DNA from 3 places in the Streptomyces sp. NPDC021096 genome. Region 2 is predicted to be linked to each of the others. Evidence: riboswitches for the same ligand, from Rfam matches in the RefSeq annotation. Region 2 holds a riboswitch; each other region holds the start of a gene.

What was found. Region 2 has a riboswitch for thiamine pyrophosphate ahead of thiO (glycine oxidase ThiO). Riboswitches for the same ligand answer to the same signal wherever they lie in the genome.
Region 1: it holds a riboswitch for thiamine pyrophosphate, as region 2 does, so the genes downstream of both, AB0G59_RS24760 (thiamine ABC transporter substrate-binding protein) here and thiO (glycine oxidase ThiO) in region 2, are expected to answer to the same signal.
Region 3: it holds a riboswitch for thiamine pyrophosphate, as region 2 does, so the genes downstream of both, thiC (phosphomethylpyrimidine synthase ThiC) here and thiO (glycine oxidase ThiO) in region 2, are expected to answer to the same signal.

What each region holds. Positions count from the first base shown of each region.
Region 1 covers NZ_JBFADG010000025.1:50,291-56,070, forward strand. The annotation lists gene pyrH (UMP kinase) at 1-62, shown strand, start outside; gene frr (ribosome recycling factor) at 230-787, shown strand; gene AB0G59_RS24750 (phosphatidate cytidylyltransferase) at 787-1,890, shown strand; gene rlmN (23S rRNA (adenine(2503)-C(2))-methyltransferase RlmN) at 2,077-3,186, shown strand; TPP riboswitch at 3,219-3,324, shown strand; gene AB0G59_RS24760 (thiamine ABC transporter substrate-binding protein) at 3,320-4,408, shown strand; gene AB0G59_RS24765 (iron ABC transporter permease) at 4,492-5,780, shown strand, end outside.
Region 2 covers NZ_JBFADG010000008.1:150,405-156,184, forward strand. The annotation lists gene pknB (Stk1 family PASTA domain-containing Ser/Thr kinase) at 1-1,688, opposite strand, end outside; gene AB0G59_RS14680 (thiazole synthase) at 1,791-2,594, opposite strand; gene thiS (sulfur carrier protein ThiS) at 2,604-2,834, opposite strand; gene thiO (glycine oxidase ThiO) at 2,831-4,009, opposite strand; TPP riboswitch at 4,007-4,119, opposite strand; gene AB0G59_RS14695 (FAD-dependent oxidoreductase) at 4,308-5,534, shown strand; gene AB0G59_RS14700 (Rv2175c family DNA-binding protein) at 5,626-5,780, shown strand, end outside.
Region 3 covers NZ_JBFADG010000007.1:182,433-188,212, reverse strand. The annotation lists gene AB0G59_RS13685 (metallophosphoesterase) at 1-1,046, shown strand, start outside; gene AB0G59_RS13680 (hypothetical protein) at 1,236-2,117, shown strand; gene thiC (phosphomethylpyrimidine synthase ThiC) at 2,152-3,930, opposite strand; TPP riboswitch at 3,924-4,060, opposite strand; gene AB0G59_RS13670 (YibE/F family protein) at 4,122-5,441, shown strand; gene AB0G59_RS13665 (hypothetical protein) at 5,461-5,661, shown strand.

The sequences.
Region 1 (5,780 bases), on a different contig from region 2:
CGCGTGCGGTGAAGGGTGAGAAGATCGGCACGCTCGTGAGCGACCAGGCCACGCGGGCCTGAGCCCGCACCGCCGCCCGTACCGCGCACCGAAGGGGCACGGGCGGCAACCCCGTGCCGTGGGAAGACCTCGGCACGGGGATGGACAACTGCCTGCCGGTCGGACACCGTGCAGGAGAAGACGCGCGCAGGGGCGAGGCTCTGCTTACTGATAACACCAGGAGCAAGTGGTGATCGAAGAGATCCTCCTCGAGGCCGAGGAGAAGATGGAGAAGGCCGTCGTGGTCGCCAAGGAGGACTTCGCGGCGATCCGCACCGGGCGTGCGCACCCGGCGATGTTCAACAAGATCGTGGCGGACTACTACGGTGCGCTGACGCCCATCAACCAGCTGGCGTCGTTCTCGGTGCCCGAGCCGCGCATGGCCGTGGTCACGCCGTTCGACAAGAGCGCGCTGCGCAACATCGAGCAGGCGATCCGCGACTCGGACCTCGGCGTCAACCCGAGCAACGACGGCAACATCATCCGGGTGACCTTCCCGGAGCTGACCGAGCAGCGCCGCAGGGAGTTCGTCAAGGTCGCCAAGACCAAGGCCGAGGACGCCAAGGTCTCGATCCGCTCCATCCGCCGCAAGGCGAAGGACGCCCTCGACAAGCTCGTCAAGGACAAGGAGTCCGGCGAGGACGAGGTGCGCCGCGCGGAGAAGGAGCTCGACGACACCACCGCGAAGTACGTCGCGCAGGTGGACGAGCTGCTCAAGCACAAGGAATCCGAGCTGCTCGAGGTCTGATGAACGACGCATCCTGGGGAGCCCCGCCGCGCGCCGGACACTGGGGGTCCACCGATCAGGGACTCGCCCCCGGCTACCCCCGGGAGGTGCCCCTTCCGGCGGGTCCCCTGCACGACGTGGGCGTCGCGGCGCAGACTCGGCCCATGCCTATCGTGCCCGGAGCAGGGGGAGACCAGGACGACCGTGAGCAGGGGGCCGCCCACATCGGTGGTCCCCTGTTCCGCGATGAACAGGAGCCCGACATCCGGCCGCAGGAGCCTGCCACCCCCCAGGGGGCCAAGGCGAAGAAGAGCGCGGGCCGGGATCTGCGTGCCGCGATAGGGGTCGGTATCGGCCTCGGCGCGGTGATCCTCGCCTCCTTGTTCATCTACAAGCCCGTCTTCCTCGGCGTGATCGTTCTCGCCGTGGTGGTCGGGCTGTGGGAGCTGACCTCCCGGCTCGCCGAGCGCAAGGCCATCAAGGCACCCCTGGTGCCGCTGGCCATCGGCGGCGCCGCGATGATCGTCGCGGGCTATGTCAACGGGCCCGAGGGCGCGTGGGTGGCCATGGCCTTCACCGCGCTCGCCGTGCTGGTGTGGCGCATGACCGAGCCGCCGGACGACTACCTCAAGGACGTCACCGCCGGCGTCTTCGCGGCGTTCTACGTGCCGTTCCTGGCCACCTTCGTGGCGCTGATGCTCTCGGCGGAGGACGGCGCCTGGCGGGTGCTGACGTTCCTCGTCCTGACGGTCGTCAGCGACACCGGGGCCTACGCGGTGGGCTGGCGGTTCGGCAAGCACAAGCTCGCCCCGCGCATCAGCCCCGGCAAGACCCGCGAGGGGCTCCTCGGCGCCGTGGCGTTCGCCATGGTGGCGGGCGCGCTGTGCATGCACTTCCTGATCGAGGACGGCGTGTGGTGGGAGGGGCTGCTGCTCGGCCTCGCGGTCGCCGTCAGCGCCACGCTGGGCGATCTCGGCGAGTCGATGATCAAGCGGGACCTGGGCATCAAGGACATGGGCGCCCTGCTGCCCGGCCACGGAGGGATCATGGACCGGCTGGACTCGCTCCTGCCGACCGCGCCCGTGGTGTGGCTGCTGATGGTGGCGTTCGTGGGCTCCGCCTAGATCGAATCGGGCCCGGATGCGGGCCAGGTACCCTGGAAGGGCTCGTCGCTGCGCGGCGGGCCCTTTTCCGGCCCCGCGCACGCGGGGGTGCCCCTTTCTGAGACCTCCGGGTTCCGGCATCGTCCTGCCGCTGGCTCCGCGACTGCGGAGATCATCCGCTCTCGTCGCAATGAGGAGTTTTCGCTCATGGCCCCCGCGCCTGGAGAACTGACGTTCGTCGCCCCCCGCGGGGCCAAGCTGCCCCCGCGGCACCTTGCCGACCTCACCCCCGCCGAGCGCCGCGAGGCCGTCGCCGCGATCGGCGAGAAGCCGTTCCGCGCCAAGCAGCTCTCCCAGCACTACTTCGCCCGGTACGCGCACGACCCGGCGGCCTGGACGGACATCCCGGCCGCGTCCCGCGAGAAGCTCGCCGGCGAGCTGCTGCCGGACCTGATGAGCGTGGTGCGGCACATCTCGTGCGACAACGACACCACCCGCAAGACCCTGTGGCGCCTGCACGACGGCAAGCTCGTCGAGTCCGTCCTGATGCGCTACCCCGACCGGGTCACCATGTGCATCAGCTCCCAGGCCGGCTGCGGCATGAACTGCCCGTTCTGCGCCACCGGCCAGGCGGGCCTGGACCGCAACCTCTCGACGGCCGAGATCGTGCACCAGATCGTCGACGGCATGCGCGCCCTGCGCGACGGCGACGTCCCCGGCGGCCCCGCCCGGCTGTCCAACATCGTCTTCATGGGCATGGGCGAGCCGCTGGCCAACTACAAGCGCGTCGTCGGCGCCATCCGCCGGCTGACCGACCCCGAGCCCGACGGCCTGGGCCTCTCCCAGCGCGGCATCACCGTCTCCACGGTGGGCCTGGTCCCGGCGATGCACCGCTTCGCCGACGAGGGCTTCAAGTGCCGGCTCGCGGTCTCGCTGCACGCGCCGGACGACGAGCTGCGCGACACCCTCGTGCCGGTCAACACCCGCTGGAAGGTCCGCGAGGTCCTCGACGCCGCCTGGGAGTACGCGGAGAAGTCCGGCCGCCGCATCTCCATCGAGTACGCCCTGATCCGCGACATCAACGACCAGGCGTGGCGCGGTGACCTGCTCGGCAGGCTCCTCAAGGGCAAGCGGGTGCACGTCAACCTCATCCCGCTCAACCCCACCCCCGGCTCGAAGTGGACGGCGTCCCGGCCGGAGGACGAGCGGGCCTTCGTCGAGGCGATCGCGGCCCACGGCGTGCCCGTGACCGTGCGTGACACCCGGGGCCAGGAGATCGACGGGGCGTGCGGACAGCTGGCCGCCACCGAGCGCTGATACTGTCCCTCTGCATCAACTCGTACAAATGAACAATCCGACAGGGGAGCGCAGCAAGCGCTGAGAGTGCGGCACGGCCCGCAGACCCTCGGACCTGATCCGGGTCATACCGGCGTAGGGAGTCAGCACCACCATGAACACCAACCTTCGGCGTGCCCTCGGCGCGGCGGCCGCCGTCGCGCTGGGCCTGCCCGCCCTCGCGGCCTGCGGCTCGGACGACAAGGGCTCGGGGGCGTCCGGGGACAAGACCGTCACCCTCGTCTCGCACGACTCCTTCACGGCCTCCAAGGACGTGCTCGAGAAGTTCACCGAGCAGACCGGCTACACCGTCAAGGTCCTCAAGAGCGGCGACGCCGGCCGGGCCGTCAACCAGGCGATCCTCTCCAAGAGCCACCCGCAGGGCGACGTCTTCTTCGGCGTCGACAACACCCTGCTCTCCCGCGCGCTCGACAACGGCCTGTTCGCGCCGTACGAGGCCAAGGGCCTGGACGGCGTCCCCAAGGACCTCCAGGCCGACGCCGCCGAGCACCGGGTCACCCCGGTCGACACCGGCGACATCTGCGTCAACTACGACCGCGCCTACTTCGCGGACCACAAGCTGGCCCCGCCGCAGTCCTTCGACGACCTGGTCAAGCCGGAGTACAAGAACCTCCTGGTCACCGAGAACGCCGCGACCTCCTCGCCCGGCCTGGCCTTCCAGCTCGCCACCGCCGCCAAGTACGGCGACGACGGCTGGAAGGACTACTGGAAGAAGCTGAAGGACAACGGCGTCGAGGTCGTCGACGGCTGGGAGCAGGCCTACAACGACCGCTTCTCCGGCTCCGCCGCCGGAAGGAAGGCCAAGGGCGACAAGCCCCTGGTCGTCTCCTACGCCTCCAGCCCGCCCGCCGAGGTCCTCGGCGTGAAGCCGGAGCCCAAGGAGGGCCCGACCGGCGTGGCGACGGGCACCTGCTTCCGCCAGATCGAGTTCGCGGGCCTGCTCAAGGGCGCCAAGAACGCCGAGGGCGGCAAGGCCCTGATCGACTTCCTGCTGAGCAGGACGTTCCAGGAGGACATGCCCCTCCAGATGTTCGTCAAGCCGGCCCACCAGGACGCCAAGCTGCCCGAGGTCTTCACCAAGTACGGCGCGCGGATCGACCGCCCGGAGACGCTCGCGCCCGAGAAGATCGCCAAGAACCGCGACCAGTGGGTCAAGGAATGGTCCTCGCTCGTCCTGAAGTAGGTCCCGAGACCGGCCCCGGAGCGGCCGCCCGTCAGGCACCCCTGCCGGGCGGCCCCCGGCGGACGGCGACGCGGCTCGCCCTGATGGCCGTGCCGCTCGCCTTCTTCGGGGTCTTCTTCGCCTACCCCGTCGCCGCGATCGTCTCCCGTGGCCTGAAGGCCGGCGGCCAGTGGCAGCTCGCCCGCATCGGCGAGGTCGTCACCGACCCCCGCATCGGCGACGTCCTGTGGTTCACCACCTGGCAGGCCGCCGCCTCCACCGCCCTCACGCTCCTGCTCGCGCTCCCCGGCGCGTACGTCTTCGCGCGCTTCGACTTCCCCGGCAAGCACCTGCTGAGGGCCGTGGTCACCGTCCCCTTCGTGCTGCCGACCGTCGTGGTCGGCTCGGCCTTCCTGGCGCTGCTGGGACGCGGGGGGCTGCTGGACGAGCTGTGGGGGGTGCGTCTGGACACCACGGTCTGGGCGATCCTCCTCGCCCACGTCTTCTTCAACTACGCCGTCGTCGTCCGTACGGTCGGCGGCCTGTGGGCCCAGCTCGACCCCCGCCAGGAGGAGGCGGCGCGCGTCCTGGGCGCCGGCCGCCTCGCCGCCTGGCGGCGGGTGACCCTGCCCGCGCTGGGCCCGGCCGTGGCCGCCGCCGCCCTGATGGTCTTCCTGTTCACCTTCACCTCCTTCGGCGTCGTCCAGATCCTCGGAGGGCCGCACTACGCCACGCTGGAAGTGGAGATCTACCAGCAGACCGCGCAGCTGCTGGACCTGCCCACGGCCGCCGTCCTCACCCTCGTGCAGTTCGCGGCCGTGGCCGCCCTGCTGGGTGTGCACGCCTGGACCGTGCGGCGGCGGGAGGCGACGCTGAAGCTGGTGGACGCCTCCCGCACCGCCCGCCGCCCGCAGGGCGCCGCCCAGTGGGCGCTGCTGGGCTCGGTCCTGGCCGTCGTCGCGCTGCTCGTGCTCGTACCGCTCGTGGTGCTCGTCCTGCGCTCCTTCGACGGGCCCGACGGCTACGGCCTGGCCTTCTACCGCGCCCTGGCCTCGGCGGGCGAGGGCGGCGGTACGTTCGTCGTCGCGCCCCTGGAGGCGATCGGCAACTCCCTGGCGTACGCGCTGGCCGCCACGGTCATCGCGGTGGTGGTGGGCGGTCTCGCCGCGGCGGCGCTCACCCGGCGCGAGGGCCGGCTCGTGCGGGGCTTCGACGCGCTGCTGATGCTGCCCCTGGGCACCTCCGCCGTGACCGTCGGCTTCGGCTTCCTGATCGCGCTGGACGAGCCTCCGCTGGACCTGCGCACCTCCTGGATCCTGGTGCCGCTGGCCCAGGCCCTGGTGGGCGTGCCCTTCGTCGTACGGACCGTCCTGCCGGTACTGCGCGCGGTGGA
Region 2 (5,780 bases):
ACCTCGGTGTCCGAGACCTTCACCTGCAGCCCCGCGCCGGTCAGGGCGGTGGTCGCGTCCGCGACGGACAGCCCGGTCACGTCCGGGACGTTCAGCGGCCTGCCCTTGCTGACGACGAGCGCCACGGGCGACTCCGGGCGCAGCTGGGCACCGGGGCGCGGGTCGCTGGAGAGCACCGCGTCCTTGGGCGTCTCGTCGCTGAACTGGCGGCTGACGTCGCCGACGGTCAGCCCCAGGCCCTCGATCTTCCGCTTGGCGTCCGCGAAGGGCATGCCCGCGAGGTTGGGCACCTCGGCCCGCTGGGGGCCGCGCGAGATCGTGATCGTCACCTTGCCGGTGTTGCGGATGCGCTCGCCCGGCTTGGGGTCGGTGGCGATGATGTGGCCCCGCTCGACGGTGTCGCTGAACGCCTGCCGGGTCTTCACGCCCAGCCCCGCCTTGTCCAGCTCGGAGGTCGCCTTGGCCTCGGTCATGTCCAGGACGGCCGGCACGGAGGTGAACTGGCCGGAGTTGATGTACCAGACACCCGTGCCCGCCAGGATCGCCAGCAGGGCGGCGGCCGCCGCCAGCACCCAGCGGCGCGGCAGCGGCCACCCGGTGCGCGGCGGGCGGACCGGGGCGTGGTGGCCCGGCGGCGGTGCGGCGGGTGTGGGCGGGAGCTCCAGGCGCGAGGTGCGGTTGAGCTGATCGTCCTCGGCGCGCGGCGGCAGGGGCTGCGCGGTGATCCGCGGGATCACGCTCGTACGGTCCTCGGAGCCCGCCTGAGCTGCCTGACCCGGCTGTCCCGCCTGGTCCGTCCGGGGCGCCGACGCCTGCGGCGGCATCGCGTCCAGCTGCTCGGGGGTCAGGGCCGCACGCGCCCGGCGGACCTCGCCCAGCAGGGCGACCGCGTCGGCCGGCCGCTGCCGCGGGTCACGGGCGGTGGCGGCGGCCACCAGGGCGTCCAGGCCGGGTGCGAGCCCGGGAACGGCCGCCGACGGCGGCGGTACGTCCTCGTGCAGGTGCTGGTAGAGGACCTGGGCGGGGGTGGCCCCGCCGTGCGGCTTGGCGCCGGTGAGCATCTCGTAGAGCACGACGCCGCAGGCGTAGACGTCCGCCCGGGGGTCGGCCGTGCCGTGCTCGATCTGCTCGGGGGCCAGGTACGACACCGTGCCCAGGACCGAGCCCGTGCTGGTCGTGGTGTTGGTGTCCACCGCCCGCACCAGCCCGAAGTCGGCGACCTTGACCCGGCCGTCGTCGCCGATCAGGACGTTCTCCGGCTTCATGTCGCGGTGGACCAGCCCCGCCAGATGCGCGGCGCCCAGGGCCGCCAGCACCGGTTCGACGACGTCGAGCGCGGCGCGCGGCTGCAGGGCCCCGCGCTCGCGCAGCACGTCGCGCAGCGTGCACCCGGCCACGTACTCCATCGCGAGATAGACGTACCGGCCGTCGGTGCCCTGGTCGAAGACGCTCACCACGTTGGGGTGGTCGAGCCGGGCCACGGACTTGGCCTCACGGATGAAGCGGTCCACGAAGGCCCCGTCGGCGGCCAGCGAGGGGTGCATCACCTTCAGGGCGAGCACCCGGTCGAGCCGGGTGTCCAGCGCGCGGTACACCGTGGCCATGCCGCCCACGGCCACCCGCGCCTCGACGCGGTAACGGCCGTCGAGCAGGTGATCGACGAGGGGGTCCGGCAGGGTCGTATCCACGGCATAGGAGTTTACGAGCCATGACCGACACCCCGTGCGCGTTGTGCCTCGCTCGCGCTTTCTGAAGCCGAACAGTGACAGGAATGCCCGTTCGGGGCGGCGCTACGGGCGGCCGAACGCCGGCCGCTCGGGATCCAGGTCCGCGCGGCCCGCCACCGGCGACGACGCCTCGGCGAAGTGCCGGCGCGGGATCCGCCCCGCCCGGTGGGCCAGCCGGCCCGCCTCCACCGCGTGCCGCATGGCCTCGGCCATCATCACCGGCTCCTGCGCGCGCGTCACGGCCGAGGCCAGCATCACGGCCGCACACCCCAGCTCCATGGCCAGCGCGGCGTCCGAGGCGGTGCCCGCGCCCGCGTCCAGGATCACCGGGACGCCCGCGCGCTCGGTGATCAGCTGGAAGTTGTGCGGATTGCGGATGCCGAGGCCGGAACCGATCGGCGCGCCCAGCGGCATGATCGCCGCACAGCCGACGTCCTCCAGCTTGCGGGCCAGGACCGGGTCGTCATTGGTGTACGGCAGCACGGTGAAGCCGTCGTCCACCAGGATCTCGGCCGCGTCCAGCAGCTCGATGGGGTCGGGCAGCAGGGTGCGCTCGTCGGCGATCACCTCGAGCTTGACCCAGTCCGTGCCGAGCGCCTCGCGGGCCAGCCGGGCGGTGAGCACCGCCTCGCCGGCGGTGAAGCAGCCCGCCGTGTTCGGCAGCACCCGGATGCCGTGCTTCTCCAGCACCGACAGCACCGAACCCCGCACGGTCGCGTCGAGGCGGCGCATGGCGACCGTGGTCAGCTCGGTCCCGGAGGCGATGAGGGCGCGTTCGAGCACGTCCAGGCTCGGGGCGCCGCCCGTGCCCATGATCAGCCGGGAGGTGAAGGAGGTGTCCGCGACGGTGAGCAGATCGTCAGCCATCTGTGCTGATCAGCCCCCCTGCACCGCGGTGAGGACCTCGACGCGGTCCCCGTCGTCGAGCACGGTCTCCTGCCACCGGCCCCGGGGCACGACGGCTTCGTTGACGGCGGCGGCGACGCCGCTGTGCGCGTCGGTGAGCGTCGAGACGAGCCCGCCGAGGGTCGTCCCCGCCGGGACGGCGCGGCGCTCTCCGTTGACGCTGACGCTGATGGTGTGGGTGGCGACTTCGCTGCCGGTCATGCGGACTGCTCCTGGAATGCGGGGGTGAAGCGTCGGGGGGAGAAGGGGCGGGCCGCCTCGGGCAGCCGCCCGGTGGTCAGGACCTCGGCCATCACGTCACCGGTGACGGGGGTCAGCAGCACGCCGTTTCGGTGGTGGCCGGTGGCCGCGAGCAGCCCCGGCAGCTCGGTCGGACCGAGCAGCGGGGCGTTGTCCGGGGAGCCCGGGCGCAGCCCCGCGAGGGTCTCCACCAGGGGCAGCTCGGTGATGCCGGGCACCAGCTCGTGGGCGTCGCGCAGCAGCTCGTAGACGCCGCCCGCCGTCACGGTGGTGTCCCAGCCCAGCTCCTCGGTCGTCGCGCCGACGACCAGCTCGCCGTTCTCGCGCGGCACCAGGTACACCGGGCCGCCGCGGACGACCGCCCGCAGCGTCCGGGAGAGGAACGGCCGGTGGGAGGCCGGGACGCGCAGCCGCAGGATCTGGCCCTTGACCGGGCGGACGGGCGGCAGCACGTGCTCGGGCAGGCCCGCGAGGCGGCCGCTGAGGCTGCCCGCCGCCAGCACCGTCTGCCCGGCGGCGACCCGGGTGCCGTCCGCGAGCTCCGCCCCGGCGGCCCGGCCCGCGGCGATCAGGGCCCGTACCGCCTCCGAGCGGTGGAAGACGACCCCGGCCCGCTCACAGGCCGTCAGCAGGGCCCGCGCGAGCCGCCGGGGGTCGGTCTGGTGGTCGCCGTCCACCCGCAGCCCCCCGCGTACGCCGGGCGCGAGCATCGGCTCCAGCCGACGGCACTCGCGCCCCGACAGCCACTGCGACTCCAGGCCCGATCGCTGCTGCAGGGCGTGCAGCTCCCTCAGGTGCGCCCGGTCGTCGGCGTCCAGCGCGACGGCCAGCGTGCCGCAGGCGCGGTAGCCGGTGTCCTGGCCGCTGGCCTCCTCCAGCTCGGCCGTGAACTGCGGATAGCGCCGCGCGGAGGCCAGGTTGAGGGCGAGCAGCGTCTGCTCGCCGTAGTGCAGTTCGGTCACGGCGGCCAGCATCCCGGCCGCCACCCGCGCCGCGCCGCCGCCGGGCGCCGGGTCGGCGACGGCGGTGCGCAGGCCGCGCTGGGCGGCGCGCCACGCCGTGACGAGGCCGATGACGCCCCCGCCGATGACGAGGACGTCACAGGAATGGTGCGCAGGATTTCGATGCGCGTGCATGGGCGTCCAGCCCCTCCCTTCGCCGGCATGACCCGGATCAGGTTCGTACGGTCGGAGGCCGTCCAGCCTCCCTCTCAGCCCGGTGCGTCCGGGCTCCCGCGAGTGCGTGCAGCGGCCACCCTAGTACGCGCCGAGGACCGCCCGGAAGGGCGGCCGCACCGCGCGGAGGGCCGCACACGCGCCGCGCCGCGCCCCCGTGGGGGATCCGGGGGAGCGGGGGCAACCCCCGTGACGTTGTGTCAGAGGTCTCCTCACGCGGTGCTGCGGCAGACGCGGGCCGCCGTCCTACAGTGATCGGGTGAGCGAGCAGACGAAACCTTCCGGTGACCGGCGCGTCGTCATCGTCGGCGCGGGCATGGCCGGGGTGCAGACCGCGGTCGCCCTGCGCGAGCAGGGCTGGAACGGCGCGATCTCCCTGCTGGGCGCCGAGCCCCACCAGCCCTACGACCGGCCGCCCCTGTCCAAGGCCGTGCTGCTCGGCAGGGCGGAGGGATCCGCCTTCGAGGTGGACTTCGACTCGCTCGGCATCGACCTGGAGCTCGGCCTGGAGGCCACCGGCCTGAGCGCCGACGAGCACGTCCTGCAGACGCGGCGCGGCCCCGTGCCGTACGACGTGCTGGTCATCGCCACCGGCGCCGAGCCGATCACCCTGCCCGGCGGCGAGGACCAGCCGGGCGTCCACGTGCTGCGCACTGTCGACGACGCCGAGCGGCTGCGCCCGGTCCTGGCCGGGCAGCGCGACGTCGTCGCCGTCGGGGCCGGCTGGATCGGCGCGGAGCTCGCGACCGCCGCGCGCGAGGCCGGCTGCCGGGTGACCGTCGTCGAGGCCGCGGACCGGCCGCTGGCGGGCGCCATGCCGGCCGAGGTCGCCGCCCACATGGCCGAGTGGTACGCCGACAGCGGGGCCCGGCTCCTCACGGGCGCGCGCGTGGCCGCCGTGGAGCCGGGGGCGGTCCTCCTCGCCGACGGCACCCGCCTGCCCGCGGACGCGGTGGTCGTGGGCATCGGCGCGCGGCCCGCGACGGGCTGGCTGGCCGGCTCGGGCGTCGAGCTCGCACCCGACGCCTCCGTCGTCACCGACGACCGGCTGCGCACCTCCCTGCCGGACGTCTACGCGGTCGGCGACTGCTGCTCCTTCCCCTCGGCCCGCTACGGCGAGCGGCTGCTGGTGCACCACTGGGACAACGCTCTGCAGGGGCCGCGGACCGTCGCCGAGAACATCGTCCACGGGCCCGCCGAGAGCCCGGTGTACGACCCGGTGCCCTACTTCTGGTCGGAGCAGTTCGGGCGCTTCGTGCAGTACGCGGGCCACCACGCGGGCGCCGACGAGCTCCTGTGGCGCGGCAACCCCTCGGGGGCGGCCTGGACGGTGTGCTGGCTGCGCTCGGGCGTCCTGGTGGCGCTGCTGGCCGTGGGGCGGCCGCGCGACCTCGCCCAGGGGCGCAAGCTCATCGAGAAGGGCGCCGCGCTGGACCGCGCGAAGGCGGCGGACGCCTCGGTTCCGCTGAAGTCCGCCGCGCTCTGAGCGCCCGGTGGGGTGATGTCGGCGGGGGTTCCCGGCCCGGCTCGGGTCAACCCGGCTACCGGCTGTCAGTCCCGGATGGCAGGCTTGTCCCGTGACCGAGATTGACGCAAAGATCGATGCTCTCGTCCCCGCCTGGCTCAACCTCCCCGACATCGCAGACAAGCTCGATGTCGAGGTGACGCGCGTCCGGCAGCTGGTCAAGGAAGGCCAGCTGATCGCGGTGCGCCGTGGCGAGAACCGAGTGCT
Region 3 (5,780 bases), on a different contig from region 2:
CGCCCTTCCCCGGGTACGCCGCTCCCCCTCCCATGCCCGGTTACGACCGGGCGGTCCCGCCCCCGCAGGCGGCTCCCGAGTACCCGGAGTACCCCGAGGGGTACACACCCACCGCGCGCGACCTCCCGGTCATCGCCCAGAGCGCTCCTCCCCAGGACGTGCCCACCGTCGAGCTGACCCCCCTGGCCGCTCCCCAGCACGAGCCCCTGCCCACCGGCCCGGGCCCGCTGTACGTCGTGGGCGACGTCCACGGCTACCTCGACGAGCTGTACGAGGCGCTCGCCGCCCAGGGGCTCATCGACGCCCAGGGGCACTGGGCCGCCGGCAACGCCCGCCTGTGGTTCCTCGGCGACTTCACCGACCGCGGCCCGGACGGCGTCGGCGTGATCGACCTCGTCATGCGGCTGTCCGCCGAGGCCGCCGCCGCCGGCGGCTACTGCAAGGCCCTCATGGGCAACCACGAGCTGCTGCTCATCGGCGCCAAGCGGTTCGCCGACACGCCGGTCAACTCCGGCGCCGGCACCGCCTCCTTCCAGGCGGCCTGGCTCCTCAACGGCGGCCAGCGCACCGACATGGAGCGCCTGGAGGACCACCACCTGCAGTGGATGTCGCGCCTGGACGCGATGGCGCGCGAGGACGGGCACCTGCTCGTGCACTCCGACACCACCGCCTATCTGGAATTCGGCGACTCCATCGAGGACGTCAACGACGCGATCACCGAGGCCCTGCAGCGCAACGACCCCGACGAGGTCTGGGACCTGTTCCGCAAGTTCACCAAGCGGTTCGCCTTCCGCGACGAGGACGCGGGCCCGATGGCCGTACGGGAGCTGCTGCAGACCTACGGCGGCGCCCGCATCGTGCACGGCCACAGCCCCATCCCCTACCTCCTGGGCGAGGTCGGTACCGAGGAGGCGGACGAGGACGGCGGCGGCGCGCCGGTGGTGGACGGTCCGCATCTTTACGCCGACGGGCTGGCGCTCGCCATGGACGGCGGCGTCACCATGGCCGGAAAACTGCTGGTCGTGCAACTTCCGCTGGCCGGCTGAGGGTTCAGCGGGGCGCTCCACGGGCAGATGAGGAGTTCCACCGGCGCGGGGTAATTCGGGAAACACACTGTCACCCCGCGCCCGTGCGGCTCTACCATCGGCTTATCCGTAGCAGGCTCTCCTCCGTTTCCGCCCACTGCCCGGTGGTACAGCCGGCATCAAGGCCCTACGGAGCATCGGGGGATGCACATGAACAGCGCTCCGCACCTGTTGGCCGAGGACCGCCCGGAATTCGAGCGGGTTCTCGACCAGGCGTTGCGTTCAGCGGACCGAGACCCTGAGATCAGCGCACTGGCCGCCGCGATAGGACAGCGGCTCAATACCGAACAACTGCGCACCATGGCACTCAGCGCCATGTCCGCCATCTGCGCGTGCGCGGCGACGGAATACCAGGACTTCGTCGGCGCACGCGAGGAACTGCGCGCCCGGTCGGCCGCCGCCCGGCCCCGGCCGGTCGCCAGCGCGGTGGCGCACGGCGGCGAGGGCGGCCACGGCAGCGCGCCCTGTCCCGAGACGGAACCCGCCGACGTGCCCGAGGACGAGGGCGCCGGCGCAGGAGCGGTCCTGGCCGTCCTGGCCCCGGCCCTGGCGGGGATCGCCGCGTTCCTCTTCCTGCTGATCGGCTACGTCATGCGGACGGTCGGCTCGAGCGAGCCCGTCGCGGGCCAGATGATCACGGTCGGCTGGTGGTTCGGCGGCTTCACCGTCGCCGGAGTGCTGGTCGCCATGTCCGGCATGCTGCGCACCGCCCTGCGCAACGGCCGGCAGCAGGAGGCGCCGCACGGCGACGGACTCTCCGAGGCGGCCGAGCAGGCCCGCGAGGCCTGGCGGCGGGCGCTGCTGGAGCGCGGCATCCTGCCCTTCCTCCGCGAAGCGCTGGCCAACGGATCGGGGCCACGCCCCGCCCCCGTGCGCAGGCAGCCTTCCGGCCCCGGCCGCACCCCCCAGCTCGGCTACTCCCGGCCCGGCTTCTCCAGCCCCGACAGCGACCCGTCCTCGTCCACCCGTGCGGGCTTCACCAGCCCGGATTTCACGAGCCCGGAGTTCGGCACGGACCACCGGCCCGAATAGGCCGGTGGTCCACCGGTCGGCCGGTCCGGGCGGTTCAGTCCGCGATCGGCAGATATACGCGATTGCCCGAGGCCGCGAACTCCTTGGACTTCTGCGCCATTCCGGCCTGCGGATCGACGGCTTCCCCGGCGGCGACGGCAAGATCTCCCCCGTGCTCACGGCGAATGTCCTGGGAGATCTTCATCGAACAGAACTTGGGTCCGCACATCGAGCAGAAGTGCGCCGTCTTCGCCGGCTCGGCCGGAAGCGTCTCGTCGTGGAAGGCGCGGGCCGTCTCCGGGTCCAGGGCCAGATTGAACTGGTCCTCCCAGCGGAATTCGAAACGCGCGTCGGAGAGGGCGTCGTCCCACTCCTGCGCCCCGGGGTGGCCCTTGGCGAGATCCGCCGCATGCGCGGCGATCTTGTAGGTGATGACGCCGGTCTTCACGTCGTCGCGGTCCGGCAGGCCCAGGTGCTCCTTGGGCGTGACGTAGCAGAGCATCGCGGTGCCCCACCAGGCGATCATCGCCGCGCCGATCCCCGAGGTGATGTGGTCGTACGCCGGTGCGACGTCCGTCGTCAGGGGGCCGAGCGTGTAGAACGGCGCCTCCTCGCAGATCTCCTGCTGGAGGTCGATGTTCTCCTTGATCTTGTGCATCGGGACATGGCCCGGGCCCTCGATCATCGTCTGGACGTTATGGCGCTTGGCGATGGTGTTGAGCTCGCCGAGCGTCCTGAGCTCCGCGAACTGCGCCTCGTCGTTCGCGTCCGCGATCGAGCCGGGGCGCAGGCCGTCGCCCAGGGAGTACGTGACGTCGTACGCGGCGAGGATCTCGCAGAGCTCCTCGAAGTTCTCGTAGAGGAACGACTCCTTGTGGTGCGCCAGGCACCACGCGGCCATGATCGAGCCGCCGCGCGAGACGATGCCGGTCTTGCGGCGGGCGGTCAGCGGGACGTAGCGCAGCAGCACGCCGGCGTGGACGGTCATGTAGTCGACGCCCTGTTCGGCCTGCTCGATGACCGTGTCCTTGTAGATCTCCCAGGTCAGCTCCTCGGCCTTGCCGTCGACCTTCTCCAGGGCCTGGTAGAGCGGGACGGTGCCGATGGGGACGGGGGAGTTGCGCAGCACCCACTCGCGGGTGGTGTGGATGTTGCGGCCGGTGGAGAGGTCCATGACCGTGTCGGCACCCCAGCGGGTGGCCCAGGTCATCTTCTCCACCTCCTCCTCGATGGAGGAGGTCACAGCGGAGTTGCCGATGTTGGCGTTCACCTTGACCAGGAACTTCTTGCCGATGATCATCGGCTCGATCTCCGGGTGGTTCACGTTCGCCGGGAGCACGGCGCGGCCGGCCGCGATCTCCTCGCGGACCGTCTCGGGGGAGACGTTCTCGCGGAGGGCGACGTACTCCATCTCCTCGGTGATCTCACCGCGGCGCGCGTACGCGAGCTGGGTCACCGCGGCGCCGCTGCGGCCCCGGCGGGGCTGGCGGGGGCGGCCGGGGAAGACGGCGTCCAGGTTCTTCAGGCCGCCGCGGGGCGAGGTGTGCTTGATGCCGTCGTCCTCGGGGCGCATGGGGCGCCCCGCGTACTCCTCGGTGTCGCCGCGGCCGATGATCCAGTTCTCCCGGAGCGGGAGGAGGCCGCGCCGGACGTCCGTCGCGACGGCCGGATCGGTGTACGGGCCGGAGGTGTCGTACAGCCGTACGTCCTGCCCGTTGGTGAGGTGCACTCGCCGCACCGGAACCCTGAGGTCCGGCCGCGAGCCGGTCACGTAGTCCTTGTTCCAGCCGATCTCCCGGCCGGTTTCGGACGTGCGTGCATCCTGCGAGGTCATCAGACCAGTCTCCCTACGCCGGCATTACCCGGTAACAGGTTCGGCGGTCGACGCAGCGGCGTCCGTACGTGTTCCGTACGGAGGTCAGCGCCCTCTCAGCCCGGTGCTCCGAGCTCCCGCGATTGCAAAGGTGGCACCACGCTAGCGCCTTCCGGCGCGGAGCTGCCAGGGGGGCTTGCGATGATCGGGGGGTGACCCCCACTGACCCCAGCCCCCACACCCCCCACGCACACGGCCATTCCCACGGGCATGGCCACTCCCATGGCCACGGCCCCGCGTCACCCGTTTCGGCGCATCTGCGCAAGGTGATCGCGGCGGTGCTCATCCCCTTCGCGGTCGCCGTGGTGACCGGCCTCATAGTCCTCTGGCCGGGCGGCGCCCCTCCGCACCAGCACACCGGTGTGGGCCTCGACCAGAAGACGGAGTCGGGGCGGGTGGTGAAGATCGAGGAGTTCACCTGCCCCAGGTCGGGCGGGCAGCCGCCGCAGCAACAGCAGGCGCCGCCGGGTGCGCCGCCGGCCGACCAGGGGCCGTGCGAGAAAGCCACGATCGAGGTGACCTCGGGCCCCGACAAGGGGAAGACCTTCACGGAGGTCGTACAGCCGAGCGCTTCCCGCCGCTACGACGTCGGGCAGAAGGTGGTCCTGGCGTACGCGCCGAAGGCCCCGGAGAATCTGCGCTATTCGGTCACGGACGTGGACCGGACCTTCCCGATGGTGGTGCTCGCCGTGGTCTTCGCGCTCGCGGTCGTGGTGGTGGGGCGGCTGCGCGGGCTCTTCGCACTGATCGCGCTGGTGATCAGCTTCGGGGTACTGACGCTGTTCATCCTGCCGGCGATCCTCCAGGGCTCGAATCCGCTGCTGGTCGCCGTGATCGGCGGCAGCGCGATCATGCTGATCGCGCTGTACATGTGCCATGGGCTCACGGCCCGGACCTCGGTGGCGGTACTGGGCACGCTGATGTCCCTGCTGGTCATCGGCCTGCTGGGGTCGCTGTTCATCGAGTGGGCCCATCTGACGGGCAACACCGACGACCAGACCGGCCTGGTGCACGGGCTCTATCCGCAGATCGAGATCCGCGGCCTGCTGCTGGCCGGCATCATCATCGGCTCGCTGGGCGTGCTCGACGACGTGACCGTCACCCAGACCTCGGCGGTGTGGGAGCTGAAGGACGCCGATCCGACCGCGAATTGGCGCAAACTGTACGGCTCGGCGATGCGCATCGGGCGGGACCACATCGCGTCGGTGGTGAACACGCTCGTGCTCGCCTACGCCGGCGCGTCCCTGCCGTTGCTGTTGCTGTTCACCATCGCCGACAGTGGGGTGGGGACGGTGGCGACGAGCGAGATCGTCGCGGAGGAGATCGTCCGCACGCTGGTGGGCAGCATCGGACTGGTGGCCTCGGTCCCGGTGACGACCCTGCTGGCGGCGCTCGTTGTCAGTGCCGACCGGCACAATGCGAGCACGGGGAGAACGCGGTCGCGGGGTGGCAGGCGCCGCCGCGCGAAGTGAGGAAACGGGGGGGCTTCCTGTGGTCGGTGCGCTGGGCAGAGTGACGGGGACGGTCGGTCCGGGGCTGGTCGGCGAGGTGATGGTGCGGGTGCGGGGCGGCGCCGAGGCGTTCCTGGCCTATCCGGCCGAGGGAGACGGGCGCATCGAGCGGGGCACGGTCGTCGTGGTCGTGGAGTATCTGCCGCCCCGCACGGTCTATGTGACACCTGCCTACGGCTGAGGCGCGACGGCCGGGTGATGGCCCGGTGATGCCGGGTTTTCCTTACGTGGTGTTGCCGGTTCCGGGCGTTCAAGATCCAGTCGAGGGGGTAGGGGCGTCTTCGCCCGGGTGTGCCCGGG